Regions from separate parts of the Pseudoxanthomonas daejeonensis genome, predicted to be linked through region 4. Evidence: predicted binding sites of a transcription regulator. Region 4 holds the regulator's gene; each other region holds the start of a gene.
The links. Region 4 encodes FliA, which starts transcription of late flagellar genes. Its sites were predicted from a motif close to TAAAGTTTNNCNNNCNNNGGCCGATAA; they were not measured.
Positions count from the first base shown of each region.

Region 1: MNQ95_RS14815 (CheR family methyltransferase) is a predicted target of FliA. The motif match lies at 2,232-2,258, and genes of this name have one in related genera.
Region 2: MNQ95_RS14750 (flagellar motor protein) is a predicted target of FliA. The motif match lies at 2,529-2,555, and genes of this name have one in related genera.
Region 3: MNQ95_RS03830 (HDOD domain-containing protein) is a predicted target of FliA. The motif match lies at 2,345-2,371, and genes of this name have one in related genera.

Region 1 is NZ_CP093331.1:3,299,118-3,303,357, forward strand. It holds gene MNQ95_RS14810 (methyl-accepting chemotaxis protein) at 1-2,032, shown strand, start outside; gene MNQ95_RS14815 (CheR family methyltransferase) at 2,314-3,177, shown strand; gene cheD (chemoreceptor glutamine deamidase CheD) at 3,174-3,770, shown strand; gene MNQ95_RS14825 (protein-glutamate methylesterase/protein-glutamine glutaminase) at 3,770-4,240, shown strand, end outside.
Region 2 is NZ_CP093331.1:3,284,135-3,288,374, reverse strand. It holds gene MNQ95_RS14765 (chemotaxis protein CheW) at 1-17, opposite strand, end outside; gene MNQ95_RS14760 (ParA family protein) at 14-802, opposite strand; gene motD (flagellar motor protein MotD) at 818-1,768, opposite strand; gene MNQ95_RS14750 (flagellar motor protein) at 1,781-2,521, opposite strand; gene MNQ95_RS14745 (DUF6151 family protein) at 2,666-3,256, shown strand; gene MNQ95_RS14740 (TIGR03862 family flavoprotein) at 3,258-4,240, opposite strand, start outside.
Region 3 is NZ_CP093331.1:821,395-825,634, forward strand. It holds gene MNQ95_RS03820 (sodium-translocating pyrophosphatase) at 1-1,499, shown strand, start outside; gene ppa (inorganic diphosphatase) at 1,643-2,176, shown strand; gene MNQ95_RS03830 (HDOD domain-containing protein) at 2,438-3,544, shown strand; gene MNQ95_RS03835 (sulfotransferase) at 3,585-4,240, opposite strand, start outside.
Region 4 is NZ_CP093331.1:3,149,914-3,154,153, forward strand. It holds gene MNQ95_RS14140 (chemotaxis protein CheA) at 1-827, opposite strand, end outside; gene MNQ95_RS14145 (protein phosphatase CheZ) at 844-1,467, opposite strand; gene cheY (chemotaxis response regulator CheY) at 1,464-1,856, opposite strand; gene MNQ95_RS14155 (RNA polymerase sigma factor FliA) at 1,928-2,671, opposite strand; gene MNQ95_RS14160 (P-loop NTPase) at 2,668-3,549, opposite strand; gene flhF (flagellar biosynthesis GTPase FlhF) at 3,536-4,240, opposite strand, start outside.

The sequences.
Region 1 (4,240 bases), 150 kb from region 4:
GGAACCTGAGGAGGCCAAGGCGGCGGCCCTGAAGACCCTGTCGATGATGCAGGCATCCAAGGGCGTGGATTACTTCTTCGTCACCGACCAGACGCCGACGATGCTCATGCATCCGACCCGGCCGGACCTGGACGGCAAGCCGGTATCGGACGTGCTCAGTCCCGATGGCAAGGCGATCTTCCCCGCGTTCGTGGCGGCGGCGCGGGGCGGCGGCGGCTTCGTCGACTACAGCTGGGCCAAGGCCGGCGAGAAGGATCCGGTGCCCAAGACCTCGTATGCGGCGCTATATGCGCCGTGGGGCTGGGTGGTGGGCACCGGCGTCTACGTCGACGACACCCAGGCACAGGCGCTGCAGTTCACCGCGATCATGACCGTCGCCGGCGGCCTGCTGGTACTGCTGAACCTGGCCATCGGCTGGGTGATCGGCGGATCGGTGCTCGATTCCATCGGCCGCGCCCTGGCGGCAGTCAAGGGGGTGTCCCGCGGCGACCTCGGCGTTCGCACCGGCCACCACGGCCGCGACGAGGTCGGGCAGATGCTCAAGGCCACCGACGAGATGGTGCAGATGCTCGAGCGCTTTTCGCACGAGACCCACGAGATGATCCGGCTGCACGCCGCCGAGGACATCACCCATCGCATGCCCGAGGAATTCCCCGGCGTGTACGGCGAACTGGCCGCCGGCATCAACACGATGATGTTCGAGCACCTGGATGCGATCACCGACGCCATCGCTGTGCTGCGGAAGTACGCCCATGGCGACCTTTCGCACGACGCGCGACGCCTGCCGGGCAGCCGCGCCTTCCTGCACGAGGCCATGGATGCGGCCAAGGCATCCCTGCAGTCGATCAACGTGGAGATCAAGCGGCTGGCGCAGGCCGCGTCGGCCGGCGACTTCAGCATGCGCGGTGACGAGTCCGCCTACCAGTACGACTTCAAGGTCATGGTCCAGGGCCTCAACGCAATGATGGACACCTCCGACCGCAACCTGGGCCAGCTCTCCCACCTGCTGCGCTCCATCGCCGATGGCGACCTGACCACGCGCATGGACGGCGACTTCCACGGCGTGTTCGCCCGCATGCGCGACGACGCCAACGCCACCGTCTCCCAGCTGTCCTCGATCGTCGGCCGCATCCAGCAGGCCTCCGGCGCGATCAACGTCGCTTCCACCGAGATCGCCGCCGGCAACAACGACCTGTCGCGCCGCACCGAGCAGCAGGCCGCCAACCTGGAAGAAACCGCCGCCTCGATGGAGGAGCTCACCTCCACCGTCAAGCAGAACGCCGACCACGCCCGCCAGGCCAACCAGCTGGCCATCGGCGCGGCCTCGGTCGCCTCGCAGGGGGGCCAGGTCGTCGGCCAGGTCGTCACCACCATGACCGACATCCAGGCGTCCTCGCGCAAGATCGCCGACATCATCTCGGTCATCGACGGCATCGCCTTCCAGACCAACATCCTGGCGCTCAATGCGGCGGTCGAGGCGGCCCGTGCCGGCGAACAGGGCCGCGGCTTCGCCGTGGTCGCCACCGAGGTGCGTTCGCTGGCCCAGCGTTCGGCCACCGCGGCCAAGGAGATCAAGTCGCTGATCGAGGACTCCACCAGCAAGGTGTCCGACGGCTCGGCCCTGGCCGAACAGGCCGGCAAGACCATGGACGAGCTGGTCGCCTCGGTGCAGCGGGTGACCGACATCATGTCCGAGATCTCGGCGGCCTCGCAGGAACAGGCCGCCGGCATCGAGCAGGTCAACCAGACCATCGTGCAGATGGACGAGACCACCCAGCAGAATGCGGCGCTGGTGGAAGAAGCCACCGCGGCGGCACGCTCGATGGAAGAACAGGCCGGCGGGCTGGCCCAGGCCATCGCCGTGTTCCGGATCGAGGGCGACGCCGCGGTGGCCCATGCCCCGGCCAGCGCAGCGGTGGCCGTGCCGCTGCCGGCGCGCAAGGCTCCGGCGCGCTCCCCGGCCCCGCGCGCTCCCGCACCGCGCACCGCCGGCAACACCGCACTCAACGAGGCCGACTGGGCCGAGTTCTGAGGCCGGATCGTGCGACACAGGCGAAGCCCCGGTCCAAACCGGGGCTTTGCTCTTTGTAGGAGCGGGCATGACCGCGACACCGAGGGCATCGGAGCCGCGTCGTCGTCGCCTGTGCCAGCGGCGTCGGTGTCGCGGTCATGCCCGCTCCTACAAAAAGGCAGCGCACTAGTAGCCGTGCTGCAGCCACACCGCACGCCCATCAACTTCGGCGGCCTCGCGCCGATATTCAAGGTGACGGGAATCTTCCCGCCCGGCCGTACCGTCCCCCTACCGGACCTCCCATGAGCGCCACGCATCTGCCGCACCCCCCAACGGACCAGCGCGAGTTTCCGTTCTCCGATCGCGACTTCCGCCGGGTCTGCCAGATGATCCATGCCCGTGCCGGCATCGCCCTGGCACCGGGCAAGCGCGACATGGTCTACGGGCGCCTTTCAAGGCGCCTGCGTGCGCTCGGCATGTCCGACTTCGGCCACTACCTGGACCAGCTCGACGCGCATCCGGATGGCGAGGAATGGCAGGCGTTCACCAACGCGCTGACGACCAACCTGACCGCCTTCTTCCGCGAGCCGCACCACTTCGAGCGCCTGCACGCGCAACTGGCCGAATCGGGCGGCGGCCCGCTCAAGCTCTGGTCCTGCGCCGCTTCCACCGGCGAGGAGCCCTACTCGATCGCGATCACCGCCTGCGAGGCGTTCGGCACCCTCACCCCGCCGGTGCGCATCCTGGCCACGGACATCGATACCCAGGTGCTGGCCACCGCGCAGCGCGGCGTGTATCCGCTCGAGCGCATCTCCGGGCTGGACGAAGACACGCGCAGGCGCTACTTCAAGCGCGGCACCGGCCCCAACGAAGGCCGCTGCCGGGTCCATCCTGCGCTGCAGGCCCTGGTCGACTTCCGCCCGTTGAACCTGCTCGACGCGCGCTACGACGTGGGCGGCCCATTCGCGGCGATCTTCTGCCGCAACGTGATGATCTACTTCGACAAGCCGACCCAGCGCGACATCCTTTCGCGGCTGGTGACGCAGATGGACGCCACGAGCCTGCTCTACACCGGGCACTCGGAAAACTACCTGCACGCGGCCGACCTGATCCAGCCTTGCGGTCGCACCCTGTACCGGCGCAATCCGTCCGCGGCGCGCGCATGAGCGGCATCGCGCTTCAGGCCGATACGGTCATGCGCTACAGCGACCCGCAGTTCAAGGTCCCGGCGGCCAAACTGCTGCCGACGCAGTACCTGGTGGTGGACGACGGCACCGCCCTGGTCACCATCCTGGGTTCGTGCGTGGCCGCGTGCATCCGCGACCCGGCGTTGCAACTTGGAGGCATGAACCACTTCCTGCTCCCGGACGGCAATACCGGCGACGGCGCACCGGCGCGCTACGGCAGCTATGCGATGGAAATCCTGATCAACGAATTGCTCAAGCGCGGCGCCAGCCGCAAGCGCCTGGAAGCCAAGGTGTTCGGTGGCGCCAACGTACTCAAGGGCTTCACCAGCAATCCGGTCGGCACCCGCAACGCCGAGTTCGTGCTCGCCTACCTGGACGCCGAGCGCATTCCGGTCGTCGCCGAGGACCTGCGCGGCATCCATCCGCGCAAGGTCTTCTTCTTCCCGCAGACCGGAAAGGTCATGGTCAACCGCCTGCCGCACGCGCACGGCGTCGAAGTCGCGGCCACCGAAACGGCGGTGCGCACGCGCCTTTCGCGCACCCCGGTCAGCGGCGGCGTGGAGCTGTTCTGATGGAGAAGATCAAGGTTCTGGTGGTCGACGATTCGGCGGTCGTCCGGCAGATCCTGACCGAACTGCTCGGCAGCGACCCGGGCATCGAGGTGGTCGGAACCGCCGCCGATCCGCTGCTGGCACGCGAGAAGATCAAGCGCCTCAACCCGGACGTGCTGACCCTGGACGTGGAGATGCCGCGCATGGATGGCCTGGCGTTCCTCGAGAACATCATGCGCCTGCGGCCGATGCCGGTACTGATGGTGTCTTCGCTGACCGAGCGCGGCGCCGAGATCACGCTGCAGGCGCTGGCCCTGGGTGCGGTCGACTTCGTCACCAAGCCGAAACTCGACGTGGCGCGCGGCCTGGGCGAATACGCCAACGAGATGATCGCCAAGGTCAAGGCCGCCGCGCGTGCGCGCGTGCAGGGACTGGCACGGCCCGCGATGCGGCTGGAGCCCGCTGCCACTGCGCGTCCGGCCACTCCGACC
Region 2 (4,240 bases), 130 kb from region 4:
GCGGCGGCCGGGATCATGCGGCACGCTCCAGCGCCTGTTCGCCATCGCTGGCCAGGATCCATTCCAGCGCGCGGCGGTAGCTGGACAGCGCGCGACCCGGATAGCCGCCTTCCTCGCCAACCGGCTGCACCAGCTGTTCGGCGTTGCACAGCCGCGTATCGACCGGGATCGCGTCTTCCCACACGCGCTCACCGTGGTCTTCCTGCATCTTGCGCAGCGCGTCCTGGCCGGCGCGGGTGCGGCGGTCGTAGAGGGTGGGCAGGACCGACACCGGCAACGGGCGCCGGCGCGAGCGCTCGACCATCTCCGCGGTGCGGCGCATGCCCGCCAGCCCGTGCAGGGCCAGCGGTTCGGCCTGGGTCGGGATGACCACGCGATCGGCCGCGGCCAGCGCGTTGATCATCAGCAATCCCAGCGTCGGCGGGCAATCCAGCAGCACGTAATCGTGCTGCCCGGCGTGGCGCGTGAGCGCCTGCGACAGGGCCAGGCCCAGGCCGGGCTGGTTGGCGCTGCGGCGTTCCAGCGTGGCCAGCGCGGTCTGCGCGCAGACGTAGGCCAGGTTGGGGATGGCACTGGGGCGCGCCAGCGCCGCCAGCGGCTGCGGCGGGGTGGCGAACAGTTCCAGGACGCCCTCCGGCGCCGGATCGGCGGGGATGCCGAACGCGCGGGTCAGCGAGGAATGGGGGTCCAGGTCGACCAGCAGCACGCGCTCACCGCGCAAGGCCAGGCCTCGGCCCAGGGCCAGGGTGGAGGTGGTTTTTCCCACACCACCTTTCTGGTTGGCGATCGCCCATACGCGCATCGTTCAGTCCTTGTCCTAGGGGTTGGCGCCCACCGGCACCAGGCCGCTGCCCGCGACGGGTGCCGGGGCCACTGCGGTTATCGGCGCCGATGCCACGGTCTTGACCGCATCCTGCGGCCGGGTGTCGTCGTCGGGGCTGGCAAGCACGATCAGGACGACGCGCCGGTTGCGGTTGCGGCCTTCCTCGGACTGGTTGTCCGCGCGTGGCCGGTACTCGCCGTAGCCGACCATCGCCAGCCTTGGCTGGGCGACGCCCTGGCTGGCGAACAGGTGGACCACGCTCGCCGCGCGGGCGGCCGACAGTTCCCAGTTGGACGGGAATTGCACGGTATTGATCGGCCGGTTGTCGGTGTAGCCCTCCACCCGCACCGGGTTGGGCGTGTCGTGCAGCACGGCGGCCAGCTTGGCCAGCACGCCGCGCGCGGACAGGTCCAGGCTCGCCGAGCCGGTGTCGAACAGGATGTCGCTGTTGATCTCCACTTCCAGCCACAGGTCCGAACGCTTGATCGTGATCAGCTTGGCTTCGACCAGCGAGGCCAGCGCGCTTTCCATCTGGGTGGCGATGTCGCCCAGCTGGCGCCGCGCCCGGCGCACGGCGTCGGCGTTGGCCACGTCCATCGGCTGGCCGGTGCGCAGGTGCGAGGCCAGCGAAGGCAGCAGGGTGGGGTTGGGTGCGGGCGAGGGTGCGGACGGGCCCTGCTTGGCGCCGGACTTCATCGGCGATGGCCGGTCGAAGTCGGCGCCCTGCAGTTGCTGGTTGCCCACGTGCACCGGGTTGATCGTGCGGGGTGCGCCGCCGAACGCCGCGTTCAACGCGTCGGCCATGACCCGGTACTTGCCCTCGTTGAGCGAGGAAATCGCATACATGACCACGAAGAAGGCCAGCAGCAACGTCATCAGGTCGGCGTAGGGGATCGCCCAGGCCTCGTGGTTGCCGTGTTCCTCGTGCTTCTTCCTCCGGGCCATCGACGTCGGGCCTCAGTGCAGGAAGCCGGCGAGCTTGGATTCGATGTTGCGCGGATTCTCGCCCTGGGCGATGGCGATGATTCCCTCGATGATCATCTCGCGCTCGCCGGTGCGGCGGGCGATCACGCTCTTGAGCTTGGCGGCCACCGGCAGGAAGAACAGGTTGGCCGAGGCGATGCCGTAGATGGTCGCGGTGAACGCGGCGGCGATGCCGTGGCCCAGCTTGCTCGGATCGGCGAGGTTCTTCATCACCGCGATCAGGCCGAACACCGCGCCGATGATGCCCAGGGTCGGCGCATAGATGCCCATGCCCTCGAACACCTTGGCGGCGGCAAGGTCCTGGTGCTCCTGGCCGTCCAGGTCGATCTCGAGCATGTGCCGGATCTGTTCGGGTTCGACACCGTCGACCAGCATCTGCAGGCCCTTCTTCAGGAACGGGTCGTCCTGCTCGGCCACCTGCTGCTCCAGGCCCAGCAGGCCCTGGCGGCGGGCGATGTTGCTCCACTCCAGGATCTGCGCCATCAGCGTCTCGCGATCGGCGGCCGGCGGCTTCAGGATCCAGCTGGCGATGCGCAGCGCCCGTTTGAACACGGTCGGCGGCGTATGCACGAAGATCGCCGCGATCGTGCCGACGATGACGATGACGAACGCGGCCGAAGACCACAGGGAGCCGAGCCCGGCACCCTTGAGGATGCTGCCGCCAACCAGCGCGACCAGTGCGAGCAGTAGACCGACGAGGCTGAGGATGTCCATGGGACCCGTATCGGCATGGGTCCGGGGGACTTGAGCCGGGATCGGTCGGCGCGGGGTGTTCGGCGGCTGCGACGGCAAGCGGTAACCTGCGCGCAACGACGCGCTGCACGGCGCAGGGCATGCAAGGGAGAAGGATTCATGGTCATGGAACTCGCCTGCCGCTGCGGGCAGGTGCGGGGCGAGCTGGATCCGGCCCGCACCTACGCCCGCGCCACCTGCTACTGCCGCGATTGCCAGGCATTCGCGCGCTTCCTGGGCCAGGCCGGGGTGCTGGATTCCCGTGGCGGAACCGATATCGTGGCGATCGCTCCGGACGGGCTGCGCATCACGGCCGGCAGCGAGCACCTGGCATGCATGTCGATGGGGCCCAAAGGCCTGCTGCGCTGGTATGCGGCCTGCTGTCGCACGCCCCTGGCCAACACCTCGCGCGATCCGAAGCTGTATTACACCGGCGTGGTGTCCTGCGTGGCCGTGGTCCCCGCAGCGCTCGACGCGGCGCTGGGGCCGCGCGACCGGGTCGCCGTGAACACCGGTTCGGCCACCGCCCCCGTCAAGTCATCGCCCCTGCGCTTGCTGCTGTGCGGCCTGCACATCTTCGGGCCGGTCATCGCGTCGCGCCTGCGTGGCCGGCGCGCGGGTGCGCCGTTCTTCGATGGGCAGGGCAGGCCGTCGCGCGAACCGGAAGTGATCAGCCGCGAGCAGCGTGACGCGCTGCGCCGTGGCGGTTCTTCGTGAGCTACTGCCTGGACTCGCGGCACCAGCGCGCGGCGGCGAGACCCGCACGCTGGCCGCTTGCGAAGCAGGCGGTGAGCAGGTAGCCGCCGGTCGGGGCTTCCCAGTCCAGCATCTCGCCGGCGCAGAACACGCCGGGCAGCTCCCGCGACATCAGCCCTTCGTCGAGGGCCTCCAGGCGCACGCCACCGCCACTGCTGATCGCTTCGTCGATCGGGCGGGGGCGACGCAGCGCCAGTGGCAGGCGCTTGAGCGTGGCGGCAATCCGTTGCATGTCCGCGAGCGCATCGGCGTCCAGTACTTCCCGCAGTAGCGCGGCCTTGACGCCCTCGATACCCGCCTGGCGTCGCAGGTGTTCGCTGAGGCTGCGGCCGTTGCGGGGTTTGGCCAGGTCGGCACTCAGGCGCTCCAGCGTCCGACCCGGTACGAGGTCCAGCCACAAGGTCGTCTGTCCGTCGCGGGCGATGGCATCGCGCAACGGCACGGAGAGTGCATAGACCAGGCTGCCCTCGATGCCGGTCGATGTCGCCACGCATTCGCCCTGCAGCGCGTGTTCGACACCGGCTGCGTCGCGCCGGTAAGCCACGACCGGCTTGAGCGGGGCACCGGCATGCCGCGCGGCAAAGTGGCTGCTCCAGCCGACGTCGAAACCGCAGTTGCTCGGCAGCAGCGGCGCGACATCGATGCCGCGATCCTGCAGGGCGGCGACCCAGGCACCGTCGGAACCCAGTTGCGGCCAGCTGCCGCCCCCCAGCGCCAGCACGGTCGCGCCGGCGCGCAGTCGGCGGATCCCCGCAGGGGTCTCGAAACGCAGCGACGTGCCGCTCTCGTCCCACCCCAGCCACCGGTGCTGGACATGGAAGCGAACGCCCTGGTCCTTGAGCCTGCGGACCCAGCCGCGCAACAGCGGCGCGGCCTTGCGGTCCAGCGGGAATACGCGGTCGGACGTGCCGACATAGGTTTCCACGCCCAGCCCGCGCGCCCATT
Region 3 (4,240 bases), 1.2 Mb from region 4:
CCCGCCTGGGCGGCGGTATCTTCACCAAGGGCGCCGACGTGGGCGCCGACCTGGTCGGCAAGGTCGAAGCCGGCATCCCCGAGGACGACCCGCGCAACCCGGCGGTGATCGCCGACAACGTCGGCGACAACGTCGGCGACTGCGCCGGCATGGCCGCCGACCTGTTCGAGACCTACGCGGTCACGGTGATCGCGACCATGCTGCTGGGCGGGCTGATGATCGACGAGGTCGGGCGCAACGCGGTGCTGTACCCGCTGGTGCTGGGCGGCGTGTCGATCGTGGCGTCGATCATCGGCGCGTTCTTCGTCAAGGTGAAGGCCGGCGGCTCGATCATGGGCGCGCTGTACAAGGGCGTGATCGTGTCCGGCGTGCTGGCGGCTATCGCGTTCTGGCCGATCACCACCTCGCTGATGGCCGACAACGCGCACGGCGCGTTCAACCTGTACGTCTGCGCGCTGATCGGCCTGGTCCTGACCGGCCTGATCGTCTGGATCACCGAGTACTACACCGGCACCCAGTACGCGCCGGTCAAGCACGTGGCACAGGCCTCGACCACCGGCCATGGCACCAACATCATCGCCGGCCTGGGCGTGTCGATGAAGTCGACCGCACTGCCGGTGGTGGCGGTGTGCGCCGCGATCTGGTTCGCCCACCTGCACGGAGGCCTGTACGGCATCGCGATCGCCGCCACCGCCATGCTGTCGATGGCCGGCATGATCGTGGCGCTGGACGCCTACGGGCCGATTACCGACAACGCCGGTGGCATCGCCGAGATGGCCGAGTTGCCGCCGGAAGTGCGCAATGTCACCGACCCGCTGGACGCGGTCGGCAACACCACCAAGGCGGTGACCAAGGGCTACGCGATCGGTTCGGCCGCACTGGCCGCGCTGGTGCTGTTCGCCGATTACACCCACAACCTGCAGGCCAGCAATCCGGGCGAGGTGTTCACCTTCGACCTGTCCGACCACACGGTGATCATCGGCCTGCTGATCGGCGGACTGATCCCCTACCTGTTCGGCGCGATGGCGATGGAAGCGGTGGGCCGCGCCGCCGGTTCGGTGGTGGAGGAAGTGCGCCGCCAGTTCCGCGAGATCCCCGGGATCATGCAGGGCACGGCCAAGCCGGACTACAGCCGCGCGGTGGACATGCTGACCCGCTCGGCGATCAAGGAAATGATCGTGCCTTCGCTGCTGCCGGTAGCGGTGCCGATCGTGGTCGGCCTGCTGCTCGGGCCCAAGGCGCTGGGCGGCCTGCTGATCGGCACGATTGTCACCGGCCTGTTCGTGGCGATCTCGATGACCACCGGCGGCGGCGCCTGGGACAACGCCAAGAAGTACATCGAGGACGGCCACTTCGGCGGCAAGGGCAGCGAGGCGCACAAGGCCGCGGTCACCGGCGACACGGTCGGCGACCCGTACAAGGACACCGCCGGCCCGGCGATCAACCCGCTGATCAAGATCATCAATATCGTCGCGCTGATGCTGGTTCCTCTTCTGTAAGTTATTGATTCTGATGGAAACGAAGCCCCGGCCTGGCCGGGGCTTCGCGTTTCCGGAGCGCCCGGCTCCCGGCTTTGTGCGGCGCAACAGGCAAAGGCGTAAAATGCCGGCCCTCTTCAACCGCAGTTTCCACGGAGCAGCAGATGGGCCTCGACCAGGTCAATTCCGGGCGCAACCCGCCGGACGAAATCAACGTCATCATCGAGATCCCGAAGGACTCCGAGCCGGTCAAGTACGAAGTGGACAAGGAAAGCGGCGCGATCTTCGTCGACCGCATCCTCTCCACGCCGATGCGCTATCCGTGCAACTACGGCTACGTGCCCAACACCCTGTGCGGCGACGGCGATCCGGCCGACGTGCTGGTGGTGCTGCCGCTGCCGCTGATCCCCGGCTCGGTGGTCCGCTGCCGTCCGGTCGGCGTGCTGAAGATGACCGACGAGGCCGGCGGCGACGAGAAGATCCTCGCCGTGCCCGTGTCCAAGGTGTTCTCCGGCTACGCCCACGTCGAGGATATCGACCAGGTCTCGCCGCACTGGCTCGAGCGCATCGGCCACTTCTTCGAGCACTACAAGGACCTGGAGAAGGGCAAGTGGGTCAAGCTCGATGGCTGGGGCAACGCCGTCGAGGCCAAGCAGATCCTGCGCGAATCGATGCAGCGCGCGGCCGACAAGGCCTGATCCAGGCTGGCGGCACCGGTGCCCGCCGGTGCCGGTCCGTCAGGTTGTCGATCGACGCCTGGCGGCAAATCCCGAACGCGGCGCCGGACCCGGCACTGCGCTTCGCGGCTCAAAGCGGAACTGGCGCACAGATCCGCACGCCGGGGCGAGCGAACCGCCGCGACCGGCTCAACTTCCGGTTCCCGCGACCGATACCGGCCTACGAGCGTCCGGCATCCGTAGGGGCGCGCCAATCCCGTCTTGCCCCCCAGGGAGGTTTCCGTGCGCATTCTGTTCGTCGGCGATGACACCGTATTCCCCGCCACGCTGGTCGAGCTGGTCTCCGAGCTGGGCGCGGACTGGGAAGTCGAACGCTGCACGGAGGCCGGCACCGCCATGGCGCGCGTCTCGGCCGCGCCGGTCGACGTGATCCTGGTGGCACCGACGCTTCCGGACATGCCCGCGGCCACCCTGCTCGGCCAGGTCCGCACGCTGCGCGCCGAAGCCTCGCGCGTGGCCGTCATCGACGGCGGCCAGAACCCGCCGGCGCGGATCATCGGCCTGGCCCACCGCTTCCTGCCCGCCCCGCTGGCACCCGAACTGCTGCTGGAATCGATCGGAAGCCTGGAAGAACTGCGCGAGCTGCTCGACAACCCGGAACTGCGCGAGCGCATCGGCCGGGTCGAACAGCTGCCTTCGCCGCCGCAGCTCTACCTGCGGCTGATGAATGCCCTGGAGACCGACGAGCACACCAGTGCCGCCCAGATCGCACAGCTGGTGTCCGGCGATCCGGCGATCGCGGCCAAGGTGCTGCAGTTGTGCAACTCGGCCTACTTCTCCAATGGCCGCACGATCACCGACCTGCGCGCCGCCGTCACCCGGCTGGGCATCGCCACCCTGCGCGACCTGGTCCTGGCCAGCGAGGTCTTCTCGCTGCCCGGCGTGGCCGGCGTGGATCGCGCCGCGCTCCAGGCGCGCGCGCTGATGGCCACCCGCCTGGCCAAGCGCATGCTGCCCGAATCCAGCGCCGAACTCGGCGCCACCGCCGCGCTGCTGGCCGACATCGGCCTGCTGCTGCCAGGTGTGCGCGACGAACGCGAGCCCTTCGTGGAAGGCGACACGCGTCCGGGACACGCCGAAGCGGGTGCCTACCTGCTGGGCCTGTGGGGCCTGCCGATGCCGATCATCGAGGCGGTGGCGTTCCATCGCACCCCCGCGCGCTCGAGCACCCGCAGCTTCTGGGTCACCGGTGCGGTGCATGTGGCCATGGCCCTGGCCGCCGGCGAGGAACCCGACGAGGCCTACCTGTCGCGTGCCGGCGCGCTTTCGCGCCTGGGCGAGTGGCGCGACTACGCCGAGTCGCTCAACGCAACGGCAATGGCGGCCTGATCGGGCCCGAGGCTACCCACCCCGGCTTGCGGTCCGACGGTCACCCGCGCAGAAGCGCTTCCGCGCGCGCGGCAACCGGCTCCCAGATCGAACGCTGCGCTTCGATGGCGGTTTCGTGTCGCCGCCACTTGTCCGGACTGGGCGCGGTAAGCGTGTAGCGCGAAAGCGGCAGCTCGGCACCCAGTTCCCGATCCCATTCCAGTCCGGCCCACGCGCACAGGCGCGATGCCTCCTGCTGGGGTGCGGCGAGGAATGCGTCATGGCGGATGCCGGTCCAGCTGCCAGCGGGCAGCGCCTGCAGGTCGTCGAGCAGGATCCGCGTGGCGGCGGCCCACTGGCGGGCCACGACTTCCTCGAGCGGCTGTCCGTTGCTTTCGCGCCATCCCGGCGTCAACAGGAAAGACCAGGTCGGCCCATCCCAGCCCGGCAGGTTCGGGTACATGCCGAAATCCCCCGAGCGCCAGCCGTCGATCATGCTGCCGAGCACCTGCCGCGGATCGCGGTACAGGAACACGAAGCGCGCCTCCGGGAACACCGTGCGCAGGAACGGGATCCGCAGCGCGTTCTTCGGCGTCTTCTCCAGCATGCGCAACGGGGCGACCGCTGGGGACCGTCCGTCGCGGTCGCGCAACTGGCGGAAGAAGCGTTCGCGCAGCGTCGCGGCGGCCTCGGCGGTGGCATCGGCGGCCTGAAGGC
Region 4 (4,240 bases):
GTGCGCAGGGTCTTGAGCCGGTTGCGGGCCAGGACCAGTTCGCCGATCAGGTTGACGATGGCGTCCAGGCGGCGCGTATCCACGCGCACGGTCTGCTCGGCTTCGCCGCCACCCGCGGCGCGCGGCGGCGCCGCGGCCGGCCGCGCTGCAACGGGTGCGGGCACGGCGGGAGAGGGTGCGCGCGCGGGCGCGCTGGGCGGCACGACGGCCGGCATGGCATGTGCACCGGGTGCGGCGGCGCCGTGCAGCTGGTCGAGCAGCGCTTCGAATTCGTCGTCGTCGATCATGCCCGAGGCGGGCCTGGACGGAGCCACGGCAGGGGGCTGCACGCCGGGCGCGGCCGTGCCGTGCAGCTGGTCGAGCAGCGCCTCGAACTCGTCATCGTCGATCATGCCGCCCGTTGCAGTGGCCACCGGTGCCGGCGACGCGACCGGTGCCGGCACGGCCACCGGATCGAGGCTGAACTGTGCGATCAGCTCGGCCGGTGCATGGACCGGTTCGGTTCCGCCGGCGACCGCGTCGAGCATGGCCTGCAGCCAGTCCAGCGAACGCTGCGCCGCATCGAAGTGCTGCGCTTCGAGCACGGCCTGGCCGGCGCGCACGCTGCCGAGCGTCTCTTCCGCCGCGTGGCACAGTTCGACCATGCCATGGATGCCGAGGAAGCCGGCTCCGCCCTTGAGCGTGTGGAAGCCGCGGAACACCGCATTGAGCTGTTCGCGGTCGTCGGGCGCATGTTCGAGCGCGACCAGCTGCTCGCCCAGCCGGTCCAGGATTTCCTGGGCCTCGACGATGAAGTCGGCCGCGATTTCCGGGGTCACGCCGCTCATGGCTCGCTGTCCATCGTCAGAGCCCCAGGTCTGCCAGCAGGGCGTCGGCATCGACCTGCGAGACCGCGTGGCGGTCCAGGCCGGCGACCGCCGGCCCGGCAAGTCCGGAACCCTCGTGTTCGCTTTCCTTCGGCGGCAGGCCGAGCGCGCCGAAGCCTTCGTGCACGGTGCGCACGATGCCGGCGACGCGGCGGATGATCTGCCCGGTCAGGTCCTGGTAGCTCTGGGTCAAGCCGATCTCGGTGAGGTTGTGGCGGATCCGGTCCAGCACTTCGTCCTGGCGCGCGGAGACGCCTTCGATGCGCAGGTCCTCGACCAGGTCGCGGCACTGGTCGGCCAGGTCCAGGGTGCGATGGGTCGCCTGCTCGGTGACCGTGACCACGTGGTCCAGGCGCGCGCAGGCATCGTCCAGTTCGGCGGCCTTGGCGTCCTCGCCGGGGATCTGCGGCAACTCGCCCAGCGCCTGGCTCAGCTCGCGGGCCAGGCGGCCCAGGCCCTGCACCAGCGGCCGGGTGCGTGCCGAGGCGAGGGCGTCGATCACCGCGCGCATGGCGGTCTCGTCGCCGCGCTCCAGCGCGTCGAGGGCCTCGTGCAGGCGCTGGATCAGCGCAATGCGCTCGGGCGAGGTGCAGGCATTCATGCGGTGGCTGCCAGGCGCTCGAAGATCTTGCCGAGCTTCTCTTCCAGGGTCTGCGCGGTGAACGGCTTGATGATGTAGCCGTTCACGCCGTTCTGCGCGGCCTCGATGATCTGCTCGCGCTTGGCTTCGGCGGTGACCATCAGCACCGGCAGGGTCTTGAGCTTGTCGTCGGCGCGGATCGCGCGCAGCAACTCGATGCCGGTCATGCCCGGCATGTTCCAGTCGGTGACCACGAAGTCGAACGGGGCCGAGCGCAACGCGGCCAGTGCCGTGTGGCCGTCGTCGGCCTCGGCGGTATTGCTGTAGCCCAGGTCGTTGAGCAGGTTCTTGACGATGCGGCGCATCGTCGAGAAATCGTCAACGATCAGGATGCGCATGTTCTTGTTCACTTCGTGCTCCGGTTCTTGGGTGGTGCGTGCAACTGCGTGCGGTGCGGGATTGCGTTCATCGCGATGGCGGCCTATGCGTCTTCCAGGCCGGCGTCGCGCGATTCGTACTGGGACAGGCGGCCACGCAGGCGCAGCACGGCCTGGCCGTGGATCTGGCACACCCGCGATTCGCTGACCCCGAGCACCGCGCCGATCTCCTTGAGGTTCAGCTCCTGCTCGTAGTACAGCGACAGCACCAGCTGTTCGCGCTCGGGCAACTGGCCGATGGCCTCGGCCAGCTCGCGGCCGAAATCACCGCGTTCGAGGTTTTGCTGCGGATTGAGGCCACCGCTGTGCAGGGTCACTTCGCCGTGGTCTTCCACGTGCGAGTCCAGGCTGAGCACCTGGCCGCGCGAGGCGTCCTCGAGCAGGCGCATGTACTCGGGCAGCGGCATTTCCAGTCGCGCGGCGACTTCCTGCGGCGTGGCTGCACGGCCGGTGGCCTGCTCGAGCTGGCGCATCGCGGCGGCCGCGTCGCGGGCGCGACGGTGCACCGAGCGCGGGACCCAGTCGCCACGGCGGATCTCGTCGATCATCGAGCCGCGGATGCGGATCGAGGCGTAGGTCTCGAACGAGGCCCCCTGGTCGGGGTCATAGCTGCGCGAGGCCTCGATCAGGCCGATCATGCCGGCCTGGATCAGGTCGTCGACCTCGACGCTGGCCGGCAGGCGCGCGGCCATGTGGTGGGCGATGCGGCGCACCAGCTCGGCGTGGCGGGCGACGGCGTCATCGGCGGTGGAGCGCTGGACGGCGCGGTATTCGGCGAGCGCGTTCATGCCGTCGCTCCCTGGCCGAGCCTTTGCTGGATCAGCCTGTCCACGAAGAATTCGATGTTGCCGCGCGGTGCCGCCGGCGCATCCCAGCGGGCGGCGCGGCGGGCGATCTCGGCGATCGCGCGGGCCGAGGGGCTGGCCGGGTAGGCGGTGGCGACGGCCTGCTGGCGCTGCACGGCCATGCGCAGCCAGTCGCACTGCGGGACGGCGCCGAGGAAGTTCAGCGACACGTCGCCGAGGAAGCGCTCGCACACGCGCGCGAGCTTGTCGTACAGGCCGCGGCCCTCGGCCGGGCTGCGCACCATGTTCGCCACCACCTGCATGCGGTTCACGCCGCGCTCGTGGGCGAGCACCTTGATCAGGGCGTAGGCGTCGGTGATCGATGCGGGTTCGTCGCAGACCACCACCACCGCGTCCTGCGCGGCCTGGCAGAAGGTCAGCACGCTGTCGGTGATGCCGGCGGCGGTATCGACGATGAGGATGTCCAGGTCGCGCTGCAGGTCGTTGAACACGTTGACCAGGCCCACGTGCTGGGCCGGCTGCAGTTCGGCCATGTGCCGGCGCCCGGAGGCGGCGGGCACCACCAGCATGCCGTTGGGGCCTTCGAGGATCACTTCGTCCAGCTCGCAGCGGCCCGACACCAGGTCGGCGAGGGTGTGCTGCGGCGACAGCCCCAGCAGCACGTCGACGTTGGCCAGGCCCAGGTCGGCGTCGAGCAGCAGCGTGCGCTTGCCCAGCCCGGCCAGCGAGGCGGCCAGGTTGACCGACAGGTTGGTCTTGCCCACGCCGCCCTTGCCGCCGGTGATGGCGATGCTGCGGACGGGAGCGTGACTCGGGTTGGCGGCTGACGGGTTCAAGTTGGCGTACTCACGCGGCGGCATGATCGTGCTCCGGGATATTCGGCTTATCGGCCGCGCGGCGCAGATCTTCAAGGCGAAGAACAATGCTGGCCGCATTGGCGCGGTGGAGGTCGTCGGGAACGCACTGGCCGTCGGTGATCCAGGTCAGCGGCAACTGGTGGTCCACGACCACCGACAGGGCGCTGCCCAGGCGGCCGGTCTCGTCCAGCTTGGTCAGGACCACGCCCTGCGGCTTGGCCGGGCCGAAGCGGCGCACCACTTCGTCCAGGTCGGCGTAATGGGAGTTGGCCGGCAGGACGAGCAACGTGCGCACCTCGCGGGCGGCGCGCAGCCAGTTGAGCTGGCTGGCCAGGGCGCGGTCGCGCTGGCCCAGTCCGGCGGTATCGACCAGCACCAGGCGGTAGTCCTGCAGGCGCTGCAGCAGGGCGATCAGGGCGGCATCGCTGTCGGCTTCGTGCACGGCGATCCCGAGCTGGCGGCCGTAGCTGTAGAGCTGTTCGCGTCCGCCGATGCGCGCGGTATCGGTGGTGACCAGGGCGATGTTGCGGGCGCCATGCTCGGCGGCGAAGCGCGCGGCGAGCTTGGCGATGGTGGTGGTCTTGCCGGCGCCGGTCGGGCCGACCAGGGCGATCACGCCGCCCTGTTCCAGCGGATCGACCGGGCACACCGGCAGCAGGCGCGAGACCAGGCCCAGCATCAGCCCGCGACCGCG